Regions from separate parts of the Paraburkholderia sp. FW306-02-B genome, predicted to be linked through region 1. Evidence: predicted binding sites of a transcription regulator. Region 1 holds the regulator's gene; each other region holds the start of a gene.
What was found. Region 1 encodes FNR, which switches genes on or off when oxygen is low (the NO sensors DNR and NnrR bind a similar motif). Its sites were predicted from a motif close to TTGATNNNNATCAA; they were not measured.
Positions count from the first base shown of each region.

Region 1 (6,727 bases):
CCGCTTCGGTCACGATGCGAAATTCATAGCAGCGGCGGATGTCGGACAGCGTTTCGAGCGGCGCGAAACGGCGCACGTCCGGATCGGGGCGCCGCGCGACCGTGGTGCCGGAACCGTGCCGGGTCATGATGATGCCGTCCGCCCGCAGCCGCGCCAGCGCCTCGCGTACGGTCGGCCGCGAGGTCTCGAAGCGCTCGGCTAGCGCGTGCTCGGTAGGCAGCCGGTCGCCTTCCTTGTACTCGCCTTCGAGAATCCGATTGAGGATGTCGCCGTAGATCTTGTCGGGCAAGGCCGTCGTTTTGCGCTCGTTCATCAGCGGTGCTGAGCCAGCTTGTCTGAATAGGCTTTGATTGTAAGGCAAACCCGGGGCTATCTTGATTTCGCGCAGGCGTTTCAGATTGACGCGCAGGCCGGAAACGCTTGCTGCGCGGTACTTGTCATGCAATCAATCGAAGCAGCACAATTTGACAAGTGTTTGATTGACATCCTGCTCAGGGTGCGCCTTTTTCAGCAATCATTTAAGCTCACATGGGTAATGAATCGTCAATGAACACGGTCGTGCGCAATGGCCGCGACACCCGAATCCTACAGACGGGAGTTGATATGTACACACGCATCCTCGTAGCGGTCGACGGCAGCCATACCTCGCGCCGCGCGTTCGAAGCAGCGCTGGCGCTCGCCAAATCCACGGGCGCTGTTCTGCAACCGTTCTACGTCGTCGAAAACACGCCGATGTATTTCGAAGCGCCCGGCTACGACCCTTCGATTCTTCGCAACCGGCTGGTCGAGCAAGGCAAGGAACTCGGCGCGGAATTCGCGCAGGCCATGCGCAATCAGGGTGTGAAAGGCGAGCTCGCGGTGGGCGAAGCATCGTCGCTCGACGACGTGTCCACCGTGGTGCTGAAAGCCGCCGCCGCTTTCAACGCCGACCTGCTGGTAATGGGCACGCACGGCCGGCGCGGTTTTCAGCGCCTGATTCTCGGCAGCGTCGCCGAGCGCTGCGTGCGCCAGGCCAGCTTGCCGGTGCTGCTGATCCCCTCCGCTGCGGGCAAGAGCAGCGAAGCCGGCGCTCAACCGGACGCATAGCAGTACATCACCACAAGCAGAAGCGCGAGCGTGACATCGCGCAAGCAGCCTCGCTGCGCGAACGCGTCATTTTGCCGCGAAACGCGGGCCGTACGCGGTGGGACAATCAGTCATTACCCGACAAATGGCTGCTGAACATGCTGACTCCTACCGCTGTTACCGCCGATTCCGCTGTTGCTCCATCCGCGCGCGGCCGCGGTCGTGCTGCGCCGCCGCGGGCGAGCGGGCGCAGCGCCGCGCGTTGTTCGAACTGTTCGATGCGGCAGCTCTGCATGCCGCAAGGCCTGTCTCCAGATGAACTGCCGAAACTCGAAGCGTTGATTTGCACAGCGCGCTCGGTGCAGCGCGGCGCAGCGTTGTACCGCAGCGGCGACCCGTTCGACAATCTGTACGCCGTGCGGTCCGGTTCGATGAAAACCGTCATGGCGCACCGTGACGGCCGGGAACAGGTTACCGGCCTGCGCCTCGCCGGCGAAGCGCTCGGCCTCGACGGCATCAGCGAAGACGTGCACGCATGCAGCGCCCTGGCGCTCGAAGACAGCACTGTTTGCATCGTCCCCTACACGGCGCTCAAAACGTTGTGCCGCGAAATCAGTTCGATGCAGGAACGGCTGCACAAACTGCTGGGCGAACAGATCGTCCGCGAAGCCGCGCAAATGATGGTGCTCGGCTCGTTGTCGGCGGACGAACGCGTCGCGGCGTTCCTGCTCGACGTGTCGGAGCGCAACGCGCAACGCGGCTATTCGTCGGCGGAATTCAACCTGCGTATGACGCGCGAAGACATGGGCAGCTATCTCGGCATGACGCTCGAAACCGTCAGCCGTACCCTGTCAAGATTTCAAAAGCGCGGACTGATCGACACGCAAGGCAAGCACATCCGGATCGTCGATCTCGAAGGCTTGCGGCAGGTTTAAGCCGGACGCGAAGGACCTGGCCCGCGCCGCCACGTTCCCGTCTACCTCTTTTCGGTGCGCTTTCGCCTTGGCATGGCTCCTGCGAGCGGGTACAGTCTTTAGTCCGTCCCCCGCAAGGAGGCTTGGCGACATGAATCGCGACCCCGCCCCGCATCACCCGCTCGTCCAGCGTCTGATCGACGCGCGTCACGTCACCGACGCACTGTTCTCCATTGTCAAACCCGAGTTTCTGTATGACCGGCCGATCCGCGAGCGTCACCGGATTGTGTTTTACATCGGCCATCTGGAAGCCTTCGACCGCAACCTGCTGGATCAGCGTCTGTGCGACCTGCCCGCGTTCGATCCGCACCTCGACCAGCTCTTCGCGTTCGGTATCGATCCCGTCGACGGCGGCTTTCCCACCGATCAACCAGGCGACTGGCCGTCGCTCGAGGTCGTGCGCGGCTATGGGCTGCGCGCCCGTGAGCAGATCGACCGTGCGCTCGGTGCGCTGAGCGACTCGGCTCGTATCGGCCACGATGATGCGCAAGGCGGTGCGGCCGGGCAGTTGCTGAACGTTGCGATCGAGCATCGGCTGATGCATGCCGAAACGCTCGCCTACATGCTGCATCAGTTGCCGCTAGCGCAAAAGATCGCCGACTTACGCGAACCGGCGGCAACGCGCGTTGAGCGCGGCGCGATCAACGCGTCGATGGTCCGCGTGCCGGCCGGATCGGCGGTGCTCGGCATGGCGCGCGAAAGTGGCCGCTTCGGTTGGGACAACGAGTTCGGTGAATTGCGCGTCGATGTGCCCGCCTTCGAGATCGATCGCCACATGGTGACGAACGGCGCGTTTCGCCAGTTCATCGAGGCGGGCGGCTATCGTGAGCCGAAGTGGTGGTCGAACAAGGATTGGGCGTGGAAGGAAGCCGGGCAGATCGAACACCCCGCCTGCTGGTCACAGCGCAGCGAAGACCGCGAGCGCGGCAAAGACGGCGCATGGACATTACGCACGATGTTCGACGAGGTGCCTCTGCCGCTCGATTGGCCTGTGTACGTCAGCCACGCCGAAGCCAGCGCCTACGCGCGCTGGGCCGGCAAGACACTCCCCACGGAGGCGCAATGGCAACGCGCGGCCCACGGCGCACCGCACGCCGCGTCGGGCAATTTCGATTTCCGAAGCTGGGACCCGCAGCCGGTCGACGCATATCCGGATAACGTCAGCGCATTCGGCGTCGAAGGTCAGTTCGGCAATGGTTGGGAGTGGACCTCGACGATATTCGACGCGCTGCCGGGCTTCGAAGCGTTTCCGTTTTATCCCGGCTATTCCGCCAATTTCTTCGACGGGCAGCATTACGTGCTCAAAGGCGGCTCGGCGCGCACTGCGCGATGCATGTTGCGGCCGGCTTTCCGCAACTGGTTTCAGCCGCACTATCAGTATGTCTATGCGGGGTTCAGGTGCGTGCGGCTTTGACGAATAAAGCATAAGTTGACACATAAAATCACCTATCGCTTTATTCCTGGAAAAGTCATCTATCGCTTAACTTTGTGAACAAGGTCATCTATCGCTTTGCCACCGGTTACAGACGCAACGACTTCAAACGGGCGTTCTTTCCTTTACCCAGAGAAACAGTCGCTCCTCTGCCCCCCCTCTATAAAACATGGTCTTGCCGTGCTCGAACAGATTGCTCCGATTGAACACGAGCCCGTCGTGTTCAAATCGCGCTTTGAGCGCACGCAGATTGCGCCCAATCCTTAGAAGCCGCAGCCATCTGCGCCGTCGAACCAGGCAAAGGCGCCTTTCACGCAGCTCAAACACCAATTCCGGAAACAACTGGGTCAACCTTGTCACATTCACGCCCAGCTTCCCTGCAAGAGCCGTAAACGTTATGTCCGGTGTCTCAGCGAGTGTTGCAGGCAGGAGTTTCTCGATTTCAGCCTTGCTCTTTGTGGCTCGCCGCCGGTGCTGTCGTTCGAGAACGATTGGCTCGATCGTCATACTAGCAGCCTGCAGTTGGCCGCGCAGAACACTGACAGGTTGAGCGCGGACGTGTGAACTTATTGCGATCAGAACCTGGAGACTCAGCGTACTACTGCCCCTTAGCACACAATTTAAGTGTCCTTTAGGTAGTCCCAATGCCCGATCTGCCTCAGCGCCGTTGCTCCACGCCGTTTTGATCACCGTGTGCAAACCGTGGAGCATTGCCTCACGGGTGAACCGCTCGCCACCGGACGACGCAGCTATCAGTTTCCCGACTTCGACAGCGACCCACCGCTGTGTGGGTGTCGCCGGGCAAACCTCGTCTGGCACGCAACCGAACGCAATAGACCCGCAGTAACGGCAGACGCCGGGGCGTAGCGCTCGTCCGCTCTGATACTCCCACTGTTCCGGCCTGCGACCGCAAGCGCTGCTCACCAGAAACCGGTCGTGAATCGGGCAAGTATGGACAAACTGGATTTCCCAGATCAGTCTGTTCCACGCACCGGGAAATGGAACTTCTGCCACGCAGGCCGGACAATGGCGTGGTCTATCCGGTCTGAGGGAATTGCGAAAATGCGTTACTGCGGAAAGCGATTCAAACGTGCATCCTGAGATTTCCGGACGCCCGGTTGCGGCAATCAGGCCAGGAATGAGTGTGTCGCCGCGATGACTGGTCTTTCCCTGCGACAAGTGGGCAAACCATCGGCTCTGCTTATGGCCCGCGACTTCGTCCAGATATTGCACAAGCCGCGCGATTGATACATGGTGCGCCGTTGCCAGACGCGAAAGATAGCTGAAGATGCTTTCACATTGGTCGGTGCCAAGCGCCATGGGAGCCAAAGGGTAAAGTCGCGTTGAGCAACTTCCGCTGGAAGCGGGAAGACTCAACATCAATGACGCGCGAGTGTTAGATCTCACGACTCTCCTCCTTCACAAACTTGGGACCGTTTGGGCAAAGCGCAAGCAATATCGGCTCAAATCGCGAACCCTTTAATATCAGGATGCCAGACTCAAGATAGAGATTGCGCACCGTAACTGGCTTTCCCGCTCCCCTGAGATGGCTGATCGCCGTTTCAAGGCGCGCGGTTGCTTCGACACGGCGCTGTATGGCCTCGGCCCGCCGTGATGTCCGTAAGCGTTCAACAAGCAGATGCACCTCATTCGGACAAGTTCGCTCGAGCGTTGTCCTGTGAATCCCCAGTTGCCTCGCTACGACCGAAACGGACGGGCATACGGGGGCCTCCAGGGCTGCCAGGACAGCGCGTCTTCGCTCGACTGTTGATGGCCTTTCTAACGGCCGACGATGGCACACGTATCGGAAGGTTCCGGTCAACGTATAATTTGGTTGCCCCCGAAGTGCAGAAACTATGTCGCTACCTGCCGCCGCACATAGCGCGAGCAGTGGCGCGAATTTGATACGCCTATTGCCGTTGATCCAGTCGAATAGCCGCGCTTTGCTGAAGCCGCAGATGGCCGCTGCACGATAGGGACGCCCTTCTCCGATCCGCGTAGCCATCGCGAGAACCCCCTGTTGAACGCGCTCAGGCGCAAACTGCTCGCCCCCAGAAACAGCTGCAATCATCTCTCCGGTTTGACTGGCTACCCACATTTCGACACCGGCCGCTGTCTCGACCGGAATACATCCACACGACAGGCCGAGACTACCGCATCTGGCACACACACCGGGCACCTGCCGTCGACACCACAATCCGAGATAACGCGCTGGAGGACTTCCGCATCGTGAAGAAGCGAGTCGGATCGCATGTCGCGGGCATACGGTAACGACGTTGACATCCCAAAGTATCGGGCGAAACGCTGCCGGATACGGCCTCTCACGCAAACATTCAGGACAATGACGAGCTCCATCGGCGGCCATCCCCGCCAGGTCCAGCGCCGGCAGGAGCGCAGCAAGCGAAAGGTGACGCACAGCAGACAGTCCTGTCGCGATCGCCAGAGCCGTTTCCAGCCTTTCCGTACGTCCGGGTGCAAACAGGGAAACGGCCACACTGCGGTTCCACCAGGAGAAGTGCCTCCATTTCCGGAAATCGTATCCCGAGCATGGAGACAGGCACCGGTTGACCAGATCATCGACGGCAACCGAATGTGCGTTGGCCAGCCGGCACAGGTAGCTAACAAGCCCTTCGCAGTCCCACTGTCCCACGGAGATTGGCTGAACCTGGTACAAGACAGATAGGTTATCCATAACAATCACCAAGGAATTTGCCGGAACAAAAGCACACACCAGGTTCAGGTGACGCGCTCGATTCGCTCCGAGATACTGGCAAGCTTTTCGTCGTCGACGGAGAACTGGGAGTATCCTGCCTTGAGCATCATGTCTTCCCCCTTTTCAAACTCGCGCCGAATGCCGCTCAGCACGCTCGCTGGCTTCAGCGACTTCCTGACGAATTCTGCCCTCCACCTACCCCCATTGCCGATTTGCAGTACGAGGCATTGCATCATGAAGTCCTTCAGGAGACCCACGATACCCAACGTGGCCTCGAGCAGATCCGCAGCTACTTCGGTAAAGTTCGGTACCCAGACGAGCGGCCAGCGCTTCTGGAGAAGCCCGATGATGCGGGTAAATTCCTTGATGTCGCCTTCATTGGCGATGTCCTTGCCTTTCTCGTCTTTTGCATAGCGGCGATAGCGGTCGAGGTAAAAAACCTCACTGCGACGACCTACCTGCGCATAACTGGACACCAGGCTGAAGAGGTCATACGAACCGATCAGCAGCAACTGGGAATCAGTGGCGTCCGCCAGGCTTTTC
Region 1 covers NZ_JBYSXZ010000002.1:2,337,958-2,344,684, forward strand. Annotated here, with positions in the region: gene AC3WOG_RS31830 (FadR/GntR family transcriptional regulator) at 1-313, opposite strand, end outside; gene AC3WOG_RS31835 (universal stress protein) at 604-1,086, shown strand; gene fnr (fumarate/nitrate reduction transcriptional regulator Fnr) at 1,224-2,000, shown strand; gene AC3WOG_RS31845 (SUMF1/EgtB/PvdO family nonheme iron enzyme) at 2,131-3,453, shown strand; gene AC3WOG_RS31850 (hypothetical protein) at 3,577-3,978, opposite strand; partial or broken gene AC3WOG_RS31855 (TniQ family protein) at 4,408-4,851, opposite strand; gene AC3WOG_RS31860 (TniQ family protein) at 4,868-6,163, opposite strand; gene AC3WOG_RS31865 (AAA family ATPase) at 6,208-6,727, opposite strand, start outside.

Region 2 (6,727 bases), 310 kb from region 1:
CTGACCAGATCGCGTTCGATAATCGCCGGCGCCGGCCGTTCGACCGGCATGCGCATCTCGGCAACGATGGGATCGTCGCGGTCGAGCGGCCGCCCGAGCGGGTCGATCACACGCCCCAGCAGCCCGTCGCCGACCGGCACTTCCAGCACGGTGCCGGTGCGGGTCACGCAGGCGCCCGCTTCTACGGCGGTGCCGTCGTCCAGCAGCACGGCACTGATGACGTCCGCGTCGAGCGTGTGCGCGAAGCCGGTCGCGCCGCTTTCGAAGCGCAGCAGTTCGTTGAGGGCCGCATCCGGCAGTCCTGAGACAAATGCGATGCCATCGCCAAAACGCTCAACGCGGCCGAGCGTCTGCGCGTGCGGCTTCACGACGGTTCGGGCGAGTGCGTCGCGCTGGTCCGCGAGCCAGCGATCGTCGGTCATGTCAGCGGGGCCCATTATCGCCACTCAGTAACGCTGCTCTGATCTGCGCGAGATCCGCCTTGAAACTGTTGCGCACTACCGCGTGGGCAGCCGTCAGTTCCAATCCGGCGATCAGCGAGGGATCGACCTCTATCTGAAGGGCAACCGGCCTGCTCAGACAGGTCGCGAGCGCGGCGCGGCAACTCTCCTGCTCCTGCAAGCTCAGCGCGCGCGGCGCAGCGAGTGAAAGCGCCACGCCATGTGCGCCGAGTTCTGCGCGAACCTTGGCGGGCAGTTGCGCGACCCCGTCGACGAGACCGTCGACAAAACCGCTCACGCGCGTACTGTCAGGCAGCCGCTCAAGCAGCTTTGCCGCGATATCGACGGCGAGCTGCGTCGCCCGGTCCGCGACACGTTTTTCCTGTTCGAGGTGCGCGGCCTCGGCTTCGGCGGCGGCTGTCGCGCGCAGCCTGTCCGCGTCCGCATGCGCCGCCGCCAGCAGCGCGGCCTTCTCGCCCTCGACCTCCGCAGCGATCGTTTTCATGCCCTCCGCCCGAGCGGCAACAAGGTGCTGCGTCTCGCGCGCCGCCGCCTCGCGTTCGAGGACTGCTGCGAGCTTAGCTGCGTCGGCGTCCGCGATCAGCGCCTGGGCCGCTTTCTGACGCTCGGCGATGATGTCCGCGACCGGACGGAACAGGAAGCGCGCCAGCAGCCAGATGAGCACGAGCGCATTGATCGTCTGCAGCGCGAGCGTGGACCAGTCGATTCGCATGGCCGCCGCCTATTTGACGAACGGGTTGGCGAACAGCAGCAGCAAGGCGATCACCAGGCAATAGATCGCCATCGTTTCGATCATCGCAAGCCCCACGAAGAGCGTGCGCGACATGGTTCCGGCCGAGTCCGGCTGCCGCGCGATCGCATCCATCGCGGCTGCGACCGCACGGCCTTCGGCAAGCGCCGGCCCGATCGCGCCGAACGACACGGCGAGCGCCGCGGCGGCGATGCTGACAACTTCGATGAGGTTATTCATGAGATTTCGCCCTTTTTTATGCTGACCTGTTGATCGGTATCGCTGATTGCCGCACCGATGAAAACCATCGCCAGCACGGAAAAAATATAGGCTTGCACGGCGCCGGTCAGCAGGTCCAGCGCCATCAGCGGAATGGGTACGAGCAGACCTGCGAGCGACAGGATGATGCCGATCACGAACACACCGCTCATCACGTTGCCGAACAGGCGAACGACGAGTGAGAACGTCCGGGTGATCTGCTCGACGACGTTCAACGGGATCATGATCCAGCTCGGTTCGGCGAACGCCGCAAGGTAGCCGGCCGTGCCGCGCATGTGGATGCCGTAGAAGACCGTGGCGCCCAGCACGATCAGCGCCAGCGCGGCATCGGTCTCGATATGCGCGGTCGGCGGCGTGACCCCGGGCACCAGCGCGGACCAGTTGGCGATCAGCACGAAGACGAACAGCGTGCCGATCAACGCACGGTAGGTGGCGGGCCCGGTTTGCATGGTGTCGCGAATCTGCTGGTCGATCGTCACGACCAGCAGTTCAAGCGCGGTTTGCCGCCGGGTCGGCGCGATCGACAGGCTCCGGCTCAGCAAGACCGCCCCCACGGTCACCAGAATCATGATCGCCCAGGTGACGAGTACCGGCTCCGTAATGGATAGCGGACCGAGATGCAGCAGCGGCGCGGTCGCCAGCGGTGAGGTGGTCACTGGCCACCTCCATGGCGGCGCACCGCGACAGCACGCGCCAGCAGAAACCCCATCGTGCCCGCGAGCAGCGCGAGCGCGCCGGCATGCGCGAGCATCAGCAGCAGCGCGCTGGTGAGCGCGAACCTGGCAAGCTGCAAGGCCAGTGCGGCCATCGCTTTGCCCGCTGCGAACAACGGCCAGTTCCAGCGCAGTGACATGAAGTGCCACGCGCCGGCCAGGGTTCCGATTGCGAGCCCCAGTGCGAGTTGGGTCGCCGTCGACGGTAGTGGATTATTCATGATGGTTCCGTTGCTGGCGATGCATCCATTTCCATGCCGACCAGAAGCCCACCGCCGCGCCGATCATCAGGAGCGGCGCCGAGAAGAACACGCGCGTGCCGAAGGTCCGGTCCAGCCAATGTCCCAGCGCGAGACCCATGAGCGTCGGCAGGACGATGGCCCAGCCGAGGATACCGATCTGGCCGAGCCGGCTGCCGAGCGACGGCTCCGGCTCCTCGCGCCCGCGCGAATCGCGCTCGGCGGCCTGCCGGGCCGCGTCGGCGGTCCGCTGGTCGCGCAGCTTGTGCTCGTTGGCGTGGCGCCCGGTCATCGCAGCGTGCCTCCAAGGCTCTCCGCAGCCGCGCCGTCGGCGCCTGCGCGCGGCCGCAGATAGCGCAGTATCTGGCGCACGGCGCGCGCATGCAGCCGCAACTGGTCGACGCGGGCGCGCCGCGCCGCATCGGCCTCGCTGGCGTGGCGGCTGCGAACGCCGGCTTCGAGGCCTTCCAGGGCGTCGCCGGGGATCGCTTCCCTGCATGCAATGGAGACCTTCGTTCCGTGCGATACCAGCAGCACCCCGCCATCGATCGCACAGAAGTGGAGCGAGCCGTCCGCACACGTCCAGCGGACCACTGAGGGCGTCAGCAGCGTGACGAAGTCGGCATGTCCCGTGCGGATGCCGAACGAGCCGCTTTCATCTTCCGCGCGCAGGGAGACGATCTCGACAGCGTCGAACCACACCTGTGACGGTGTCGCCAAGGTCAGCGTCAAAAGTGTGCCGCTCATGTCGACTGCTCCGTGGCCAGGGCCACGCCGTCTTGCGCTGTGGTTTGCTCTTTAAGGCGGCCTTCGTCGAGTGTGCCGATCATGTAAAGCGAGCTTTCCTGCCACGTATCGCACTCGCCTGCCAGAATCGCCTTGCAGCCGGCGATCGTATCGGCGAGCGCCACCGAACGGCCCGCTTCGCCCGTAAAGGCTTCGGTCACGGCGAACGGCTGCGTCAGGAAGCGCTGCAAGCGCCTCGCACGCCCCACGAGGGTGCGGTCCTCGGCACCCAGTTCCTCGATACCGAGCAATGAGATGACGTCCTGCAACTCACGATAATGTTCGATGATCCGGCGCACCTCGGTGGCGACCGCCGCGTGCTCCTCGCCGACCACCAGCGGATCGAGCAGGATCGACGACGAAGCAATCGGATCGATCGCCGGATACATGCCTTCGGCCGCCATCGAACGCGACAGCACGACCATGCTGTCGATGTGCGCGGCGATCGCGGTCACTGCGGGGTCGGTGAAATCGTCGGCCGGCACGTACACCGCTTCGATTGCGGTGACCGAGACGTCGCCGACCGACACGATGCGCTCCTGCAGGCTTGCGACTTCGCTCGCGAGCGTGGGCTGGTAGCCGACTCTGGACGGCATGCGTCCCAGCAAGCCGGACACCTCCGCACCCGCCTGCACGAAACGGAACACGTTATCCATCAGCAGCAACACGTTTTGCCGGTGTTCGTCGCGGAAATACTCAGCGATCGTCAGCGCGGTAAAGGGCACGCGCCAGCGGGCTCCAGGCGGCTCGTTCATCTGTCCATAGACCAGCACGGTGCGCGCCAGCACGCCGGACGTGCGCATATCGAGCAGCATTTCGTGCCCTTCCCGTGAGCGTTCGCCGACCCCCGCGAATACGGAAATCCCTTGATAGCGCTCCACCATCGCATGGATCAATTCCATGACCAGCACGGTCTTGCCGACCCCTGCACCGCCGAACATCGCCGCCTTGCCGCCCTGGGCGAGCGGCGCGAGCAGATCGATCACCTTGATGCCCGTGGCGAAAAGCGTCGTGGTGCCTTTCTGCGACGCGAGCGGCGGCGCCGCGCGATGAATCGGGCGGCGCTCGATCTGCGCGGATAAGGCTTCGCCGTCGTCACGTGTCGCCCCGGTCACATCCAGCAGCCTGCCCAGAACAGTTTCGCCGACGGGCGCTTCGATGGGGCCGCCGCGCACGCTCACGCGGGCGCCGCGCCGCAATCCCGCCGTCGATTGCAGCGCTAGCGCCCGCACGGTTGTTTCGCTCAGGTGAGCTTGCACCTCTGCGAGAACCGGCGCGAGGTCGTCCGAGAGGATGAGGAGCGCGTCGTTGACGGGGGGAAGCGTGTCGTCGACAAACATGACGTCAACAACCGCGCCACGCACGGCGAGCACATACCCGTCGGTAGCGGCTGACGGAATTGTCGAAGGTGGTGCTGCCGGATGAGCCGACATTGTTGGGCCTCCATACGGCCGCGTTCGAACAGTCGGAAGATACCGCCGCAGCCGGCCGACAAACTGATCTTCATCAAACCTGCTGGAAATGACCCCTTAAAGAGGCGTGGGCGGGAAAGCGGTTTCTCCGATGCCCGTCAGGATGAAGCGCCGATGAACGGCAGGAAGTTCATTTCGACTGCGCGAATCTGTTCGGCGCAAGTGCTGTACAGCCAGCCCGGATTGCCGTCGGCGCGATACATGCCCCGGCACATGGCTTTCAGTCTGATCGTCGAGGCGCCGCTGTCGTCGGTTGTCCTTGTCGCCCATATATAGACCGCGCCGTAGGTATGCGGCTCGGCCGTTTCGATTGCCGTTTCATCCGCGCGGCGGATCGGCGTTATCGAGTGTTGCGCGACGTACGTCTTCGTCCGGCTCCATAGACGATCGCAGTCCGCGCGCGTAGAACAGTTCATCCACGCGTGGGCACGCGCCTCTTCGAGTTGGATCTCGGCATCGCGGAACTCAGCAATGCGTGCCTGGGTCGTGCATGCCGCAAGCCCCACGACGGCAAGCACGAGAAACAGCCTGTTGTTCATATCCGCTCGACCCCTCGACGAATCAGCACATCCATTCAAGCGCTTTGAATCTGGCGATGTGTCCTTTGAGCACGCGGACAAAAAACGGTCAACGCGGCGTCTGCGCCTCGTCGCGCTACTGCGGCTGTGACTTTGCATTCGGCAACCGCCGGCTTGCCCGCAAGCTTGCGCATCGCCCTCATCGCTTTGTCAGCGCCTTGTCCGGCGAAGCTGCAAAAGAAAGCAATCTGCGGGATTCGCTGTGCATGCCACGAGCATAGGTGCGCTTCAGCGGGTTCTTATGATCCATGTCAAACGACGGACTTGCCCGTCATCACACCGGCTGAGCCGGCTTTCCCGACGGCGGCCGACACCGTCACCGATATATGACTGATCCAGATCAATCGACCGGCCGTCCCGAAGTGACCTAATCACTGTGTCTTAAAAACCAGTGAGGGCGTGTCATGAAGAATCTAGCGGACTCATTTTCGAGGTCGTCGACTCCCGGACCGGCTGTCCAGACCAATGCCCAGGCGGCGAAACCCTTGCAGCTCGGCCTGCTGACGGCGCTTGTGATCGGCTCGATGATCGGCAGCGGCGTGTTTTCGTTGCCGCAGAACATGGCGTCGGGCGCCGGCGCCGCTGCCGTACTGATTGGCTGGCTGATCACCGGTGCGGGCATGTTGATGCTCGCTTTCGTCTATCAGACCCTGACGACGCGCAAACCCGATCTCGACAACGGCATCTACGCATACGCGCGCGCCAGCGCCGGCGAGTTCGTCGGCTTCAACTCGGCTTGGGGTTACTGGGTCAGCGCGTGGATCGGCAATGTCGGCTATCTCGTCATCGTCTTCGGTACGCTCGGCTATTTCTTTCCGGTGTTCGGCGACGGCAACACACGTGCCGCGGTGTTGGGCGAGTCGATCGTGCTGTGGATCATGCACGCGGTGATTCTGCGCGGCGTGCGTAGCGCTGCCATTCTCAATGCGGTGACCACCGTGGCCAAGGTCGTTCCTCTGCTGCTGTTCATTGTGCTCGCGCTCGCCGCCTTCAGAAGCCATATCTTCACGCAGGACTTCTGGGGCAGCCCGAAGCTCGGCGGCGTGTTCACGCAGGTCAAAAGCACCATGCTGATCACGGTCTGGGTGTTCATCGGCATCGAAGGCGCCAATGTGTTCTCGGCCCGCGCGCAACGTCGCGAGGATATCGGGCGCGCCACGATGCTCGGTTTCGTTGTGGTGCTGCTGTTGCTGATGGCGGTGTCGCTGTTGTCGCTCGGCATCGTCTCGCAGGGCGATCTGGCCGCCATGAAGAACCCGTCGATGGCAGGCGTGCTCGACCAGGCCGTCGGCACCTGGGGCGCGGTGCTGATCAGCCTCGGGCTGCTGGTGTCGGTCGGCGGCGCGCTGCTCGCATGGACCTTGCTGGCGGCGGAAACGCTTTTCACGCCGGCGAGCGGCGGCGTGATGCCGGCCTTCCTCGCGCGCGAAAACAGCCACGGCGTACCGGCCAATGCACTGTGGGTGACG
Region 2 covers NZ_JBYSXZ010000002.1:2,025,895-2,032,621, reverse strand. Annotated here, with positions in the region: gene AC3WOG_RS30330 (F0F1 ATP synthase subunit alpha) at 1-437, opposite strand, end outside; gene AC3WOG_RS30325 (F0F1 ATP synthase subunit delta) at 424-1,173, opposite strand; gene AC3WOG_RS30320 (F0F1 ATP synthase subunit C) at 1,183-1,431, opposite strand; gene AC3WOG_RS30315 (F0F1 ATP synthase subunit A) at 1,428-2,126, opposite strand; gene AC3WOG_RS30310 (N-ATPase subunit AtpR) at 2,123-2,404, opposite strand; gene AC3WOG_RS30305 (AtpZ/AtpI family protein) at 2,397-2,714, opposite strand; gene AC3WOG_RS30300 (F0F1 ATP synthase subunit epsilon) at 2,711-3,169, opposite strand; gene atpD (F0F1 ATP synthase subunit beta) at 3,166-4,641, opposite strand; gene AC3WOG_RS30290 (hypothetical protein) at 4,779-5,219, opposite strand; gene arcD (arginine-ornithine antiporter) at 5,663-6,727, shown strand, end outside.
Region 2: arcD (arginine-ornithine antiporter) is a predicted target of FNR. The motif match lies at 5,589-5,602, and genes of this name have one in related genera.

Region 3 (6,727 bases), 320 kb from region 1:
ATGACTCGGGATCGTTCGGGTCGTCCTGGCCGGCGATGATCAGATCGGCGCACCGGCCGCGATACGGCACCGCGAGCTTTGCTGGGGCCTCGACGGCAATCCACTCGCCGGCGACCTCCGCGCGGCTCAACTCCGCATGAAAGAGCCGCTCGAGCGCGCCGCGGCGTTCCGCGCGCAGCTGCGCGTGCGCGCGGTAGTATTCGGCGGTTCCGGCCATCACGTAGAGCGAGCGCGAATCGGGCGTGAACACCGCAAACACGCCAGTCAGATGGGCGCCGAACTGCCTGGCGAGCCGCAGCGCGAGTTCGAACCGGGGATGCGCGTGCTGACTCATATCCAGATGGACGACGATGGTCTTGTAGGTCATTACAACGCTCCAGAAGTGGAAGAGTGGCGCAGGAACGCGTGATCTGAGTCTATGAGCCGGGTGGCCGGCGGCGTTGATTCAGATCAACGGTGCGCTAGCGCCCGACTAGCACCCGAGACTCGATCTGCGTTGCGCCGGGCGCAATCCGCGGTCAGGCCACGACGTGAAAGCCCGCGTCCGTGTAAACCGTCGAGCCGGTCAGCGTCATGCCTGCGTCGCTCGCGAGCACGGCGGCGATCCGGCCGATTTCCTCGATCGTGACGAGGTGCTGTGCCGGCGTTCGCGCGCGGACCTCATCGAGCAATCCGTCGAAGTGGTCGATACCCGACGCGGCACGTGTTTTCACCGCGCCGGCGGAGATCGCATGGACATGAATGCGGCGAGCCGCCAGATCGGCGGCCAGATAGCGGACGCTCGACTCGAGCGCCGCCTTCACCGGTCCCATCACGTTGTAGTGATCGACTGCGCGCTCGGCGCCATAAAAACTCACGGTCATCAGGCTGCCACCGCCGGACATCAGCGGCAGCGCGAGCTTCGTCATGCGGATAAACGAGTGGCACGACACGTCCATCGCGAGTGCGAAGCCGTCGGCGGAGCAATCGACAAGGCTCGCGTGCAGGTCGTCGCCGGGCGCGAACGCGATCGAGTGAAGGACAAAATCAAGTCGTCCCCAATCGTGCGAGAGTCGCTCGAACACCGCTTCCAGTTGCCCGGCAACGCGTACGTCGCAGGGCATAACAATTGCCGCCTGGAGCGCCTCGGCGACCGGCCGGACAAAAGGTTCGGCCTTTTCGTTCAGGTAGGTCACGGCCAGTTCCGCACCGGCCTCGCGAAACGACGCCGCGCAGCCGGCGGCGATACTGTGCTCGTTGGCGATGCCGACAACGAGTCCGCGCTTGCCCGACAGATCGATGATTGGCTTCATGGCTTGATCGCCTCGCGGTGGTGCACCGTGACAGCCTCATCGGCGATGATCTGCTCCTCGTCGGTGGGCAGCACGAGCACGGTGACCCGGCTACGCGCGCTGCTGATGACGCGGTCATTGCTGCCGTTGGCGTGCGGGTCGAGCTCGACGCCCAGCCATGCGAGCCGCTCGCCTATCGCGGCGCGCACTTCAGGCTGGTGTTCGCCGATGCCGGCCGTGAACACGAAACTGTCCAGACCGCCCAGTGTGGCCGCAAGCCGCGCCGTCTCGCCGGCAATGCGGAACGCAAAGAGATCAAGGGCTTCGCGAGCCTCGGGACGCTCGCTTGCCAGCAGTTCACGACTGTCCGCACTGATGCCGGAAACGCCGAGCAGGCCGGATTGCTCGTACAGCATCGTCTCGACTTTCTTGACGTCGAGGGCCTTCTGGTCGAGCAGATGGAGCACGACACCGGCATCGAGCACGCCGCAGCGGGTCGACATCGGGATGCCGTCGAGCGTCGAAAAACCCATGCTGGAGTCGCGGCTCATCCCCGCCTCTAACGCACACAGACTGGCGCCGCTGCCGAGGTGCGCGGCGACGACCTTGCCGCGCGCGCGGAGCGGGAACTGACGCGCGAACTCGCCAATGACGAACTGATAAGAGAGACCGTGAAAGCCGTAGCGCTTGATGCCCTGATCGAAGAGCGGGCGCGGAATCGCAAAGCGCCGCACGAGATCGGTCTGGGTGCGGTGAAATGCCGTGTCGAATGACGCCGTCTGCAGGAGATGCGGCCGCAGATGCCGGATGGCCCGGATGAGCCGCACGCTCTGCGGCTGGTGCAGCGGGGCGAGCGGCACGAGCGCGGCGATCGCCGCGAGCGTTGCGTCGTCGATCGCCACGGGCCCGCCAAAACGATCGCCGCCGTGCACCACGCGATGGCCGACGCAAACCAGATCGTCGAGAGGAAAGTGTGCGGCGAACCATCCGAGCGTCTCGTCGAGGACCTCGTGAAGGTCGTCGTTGACGGCAGCTTTGAGCGGAATGTCGTTCGCCCCGCCGCCGTGGACGAGATGAAGGCGTAACGGCTGATGCCGCAAATCGATCAAGCCATGACCGATTCTCGACGCCGCGCGGTCCAGCACGCTGTATAAGCCGATCTTGATGGTTGAGGAGCCGGGATTGAACGTCAGCAGGAGTGGGGCGCTCATGATCGGATCGGACCTCCCGGCGTGCGTTCGGCTGCCAGCTTGGCGAGCGCCGCGGAAGCGAGGCGCACGCGCATGCTGTCGGCGCGGCTCGTGACGATGATCGGCAGGCGCGCACCGAGCACAAGGCCCGCCGCGTCGGCGCCGGCGAAGTACGTGAGTTGCTTGGCGAGCATGTTGCCGGCTTCCAGGTCAGGGACCAGCAGAATGTCTGCCTGACCCGCCACCGGCGAATTGATTTGTTTGGTTTTCGCCGCCGCGAAGCTGATGGCGTTGTCGAACGCAAGCGGGCCGTCGACCAGCGCCCCGGCGATCTGGCCACGTGCGGCCATCACGGTGAGGGCGGCCGCGTCGAGTGTGGTCGGCATTCTGGCATTGACCGTTTCCACTGCGGCGAGCACCGCGACCCGCGGCAGTTCGACGCCCATGACATGCAGCAGGTCGATCGCGTTCTGGCAGATGTCGCGCTTGTGTTCGAGCGACGGCGCGATATTGACGGCGGCGTCGGTGACGACCAGCGGCTTCGGATAGGCCGGCACGTCCATCGCATAGACATGGCTGATGCGCCGCGCGGTGCGCAGGCCGGATGCCGGCGCGACGACCGCGGCGAGCAACTCGTCCGTGTGCAGGCTGCCTTTCATCAACGCGGCAACCTGACCGGCCGCGCCCAGCTCGACCGCGCGCGCGGCCGCCGCGTGGCTGTGCTCGACCGCCTCGATCTGCGTGCCGTCGAGACTCACGCCGGCCGCCTCCGCAGCAGCGCGGATTTTTGCCTCCGGGCCGACCAGCACGGGCTCGAGCAGGCCTTCGTCGCGGGCCTCGAGCGCCGCCATGATGGCTTCCACGGAGCACGGATGGACGATCGCGGTACGCAACGCGGGACGGGTCCGCGCCTCGTGGATGAACGCCTCGTAGCGGTCGTGCCGCCGTACCGAGACATCGGGGCGCGGCGCGGACGGCCACACAACCGGTGTTGAAGGGGCGATCACGGTCGCCGTGCCTAGCAACACCACGTCGCCTGCCTGATTCGTGCAACAGGTGTCGAGCAGGACGATGCGCTTGTCCGGGCGTTTTTCCTTCACTGTCACTTTCGCCGTGACGGTGTCGCCTGGCGCGACTGGGCGGCGGAACTGCAAGGTCTGGTCGAGATAGATGGTGCCCGGGCCGGGCAGCCTCGTGCCGAGCAGGGCGGAGATCAGCGCGGCGGTCCACATGCCGTGGACCACCACGTGACCGAACAGGTCGCCCGATGCGAAAGCCGCATCAACATGCGCGGGGTTGATATCGCCGGACACGGCGGCGAACAGGTCGATATCGTTCTGCATGGCTAACCGCACGAGTGACGCCGATTCGCCGATGGCCAGTTCATCGAAAGTCCGGTTGCGCAACAGGTTGTCGTTCACAAGCGCCTCCTAAACCTGGAAAACGTAAGTGCCGGGCGCGTCCGCCAGCGGCTGACCGTTCTCGCCGGCCGGCATCGGCGGCGGCGCCACGCGCTGCGGACCCGAATGCGCTTTGAGCCAGTCGCTCCATACCGGCCACCACGATCCGTCCTGCACCGTGACGGCGGTCACCCACTCATCGGGGCCGATACGCAGGTCGTTGGCCGCGCTGAGTTTCATCCTGAAGTGCCGGTGCGGATGCCCGGGCTCGCTGACAATGCCCGCGTTGTGACCGCCGCTCGTCAGCACGAACGTGATGTCGGTATCGGACAGGTTGTGGATCTTGTAGACTGATTGCCATGGCGCGATGTGATCGCTCTCAGTACCCACCACGAACATCGGCGCGCGGATGTTGCGAATCGAGACAGGCCGCGCATCGACCACGTATCGGCCAGAAGCCAGGTCGTTATCGAGAAAGAGGCGCCGCAGATATTCCGAATGCATCCGGTACGGCATGCGGGTCGCATCGGCATTCCAGGCCATCAGGTCGATCGCCGGTTCGCGCGCTCCGAGCAGATAGTCGCGAATCACGCGCGACCAGATCAGATCGTTCGACTGGAGCAACTGGAACGCGCCGGACATCTGGTCGGCGGCAAGATAGCCTTGCGACCACATCATGCTTTCGAGGAAATAGACTTCGCTGTCGTCAATGAAAAGTTGCAGTTCGCCGGGCTCGGTGAAGTCCGTCTGCGCGGCAAACAGCGAGATCGAGACGAGCCGTTCGTCGCCGGCTTCGGCCATCGCCGCCGCGGCGATCGACAGCAAGGTGCCGCCGAGGCAATAGCCGGTTGCATGAATGCGCCGGTCCGGCGCGATCCGCGAGACGGCGTCGAGCGCCGCCATCACGCCTGATTGCCGGTAATCGTCGAGACCCAGATTGCGGTCTTCGCTCTCCACGTTGCGCCACGAAATGCAGAACACCGTGTGGCCTTGCTCGACCAGGTAGCGAATCAGCGAATTGTGCGGCGACAGATCCAGGATGTAGTACTTCATGATCCACGCCGGCACGATCAGGACGGGTTCGGCGAGAACCGCCTCGCTTGCGGGGCCGTACTGGATGAGCTCGATCAGGTGATTGCGGAACACGACCTTGCCGGGCGTGGCAGCCAGGTTCACGCCGACCTTGAACTGCTCCATCCCGGCGGCGGGCTTGCCGCAGGCCGCGCGGTTCGCATCGTCGAACGCATTGCGGGCACCCTGTGCCAGGCTCAGGCCGCGTGTGGCCGCCGCGCGTTGGAGAACTTCGGGGTTGGTGAGCGGGAAATTCGCCGGCGCCATTATGTCGAGCAACTGGCGCGCAACGAACGCCGCGACGTCCTCGTGGTGGCGCGTGGCGCCCGGCACGTTGCGGGTTGCCGTATTCCACCACTGCTCGGCAAGCAGGAAACTTTGCTGCCACAGGCGGTATGGTTCGACCTGCCACGCGTCGGCACGAAACCGGTGGTCGGCAGGCGACGGCGCCGTCAAAAGAGGCGCTGTCCGCCCGAGTGCAAGCTGGACGAGATATTCGGATAGCCGCCTCACATTCGACACGCACAGCGACGCCAGTTCGAGCTGCTTGCCCGGCGCGACCGCGAGATGAATAAGCCAATCGGACAGCGCCGCACCCAGCGCCGCCGGCGAGAGACCGGCGGTCATGCGCGCGATGAGCGCCTCCTTGGCGTGGTCCAGATCGCGAAACGTTTTGCTATCGAGGCTGGGCGCAGCGCCGCCCACTGGGGTGGGGAGGGCGGCGCTGACAGCTCGCGTGCGGGTGTCCATTGAGATTCCTTTGCGTTCGACTGCGCCTGGTTCGACGGTATCGCTGGATAAGCGCGAAACCACTGGGAGACGACGATCACGTCAGCAACAATGTTCCGGACGCGGGACATGCCTGGAAGCCAGATGCACTGCGCTGACACAGCAAAAGACGCGCCCGGATTGTGCGGCGCAGCAATTGCCTGATGTTTGGACTTTAGCCGCCCGCCGGCCCCGACCTTTGATCTCGGTCAATCGAAGTGGGGGCGGGGAAACGGGATAACCACGGGATAACCGATCGTTGAACGCTGCTTACGCGCGCGTGACGCGCGTGCCCGCCGTACCGCTTGCCATCTCCTCGATGTGGTCGAGCGAGCCGATGACTGCCGGCCGGCCAGTGCGGGTGGCGAACTCGCACGCCGCCTCGACCTTCGGTCCCATAGAGCCGGCAGGGAAAGACATCGACCGAAGTCCCGCCACCGTCACCTCGTGCAGCACGCGTTCGCTCGCCGTGTGCCAGTCGGCATAAACCGCGTCCACGTCGGTGGCGATCAGCAGCAGATCGGCGTCCACGTCTGCCGCCAGCAGCGCGCTGCACAGATCCTTGTCGATCACGGCCTCCACGCCGCAGCGGGTCCGGCCATCCGCCGCGACCGTGACCGGAATTCCGCCGCCGCCGGCTGCGATCACCACGGCATCGTGGTCGAGCAGCCAATGAATGGGCTCAAGCGCGACGATGCGTTGCGGTTTCGGCGACGCGACGACGCGCCGGAAACCGTTGCCGTCCGGCGCAACGGCCCAGCCTTTGCTGATGACCAGACGTTCCGCCTCCGCCTCCGCGTAAACGGGACCGATGGGTTTGGTGGGGTGAAGGAAGGCCGGGTCGCCGCCGTCGACCTCGACGCGCGTCAGCAGCGTCGCCACCTGCCGCTGCGGCGGCAAGGCGTTGGCCAGTTCCTGCTCGAGCAGATAGCCGATCATGCCTTCCGACTCGGCGTCGAGCACGTCCAGCGGCGCCGCGCCAGCCGCACCCGCGGCGGCGGCCTGCAATGCCAGCAAACCGACCTGG
Region 3 covers NZ_JBYSXZ010000002.1:2,016,306-2,023,032, forward strand. Annotated here, with positions in the region: gene AC3WOG_RS30245 (universal stress protein) at 1-367, opposite strand, end outside; gene fabI (enoyl-ACP reductase FabI) at 519-1,280, opposite strand; gene AC3WOG_RS30255 (acetate/propionate family kinase) at 1,289-2,482, opposite strand; gene AC3WOG_RS30260 (bifunctional enoyl-CoA hydratase/phosphate acetyltransferase) at 2,479-3,882, opposite strand; gene AC3WOG_RS30265 (PHA/PHB synthase family protein) at 3,892-5,682, opposite strand; gene arcC (carbamate kinase) at 5,971-6,727, opposite strand, start outside.
Region 3: AC3WOG_RS30265 (PHA/PHB synthase family protein) is a predicted target of FNR. The motif match lies at 5,900-5,913, and genes of this name have one in related genera.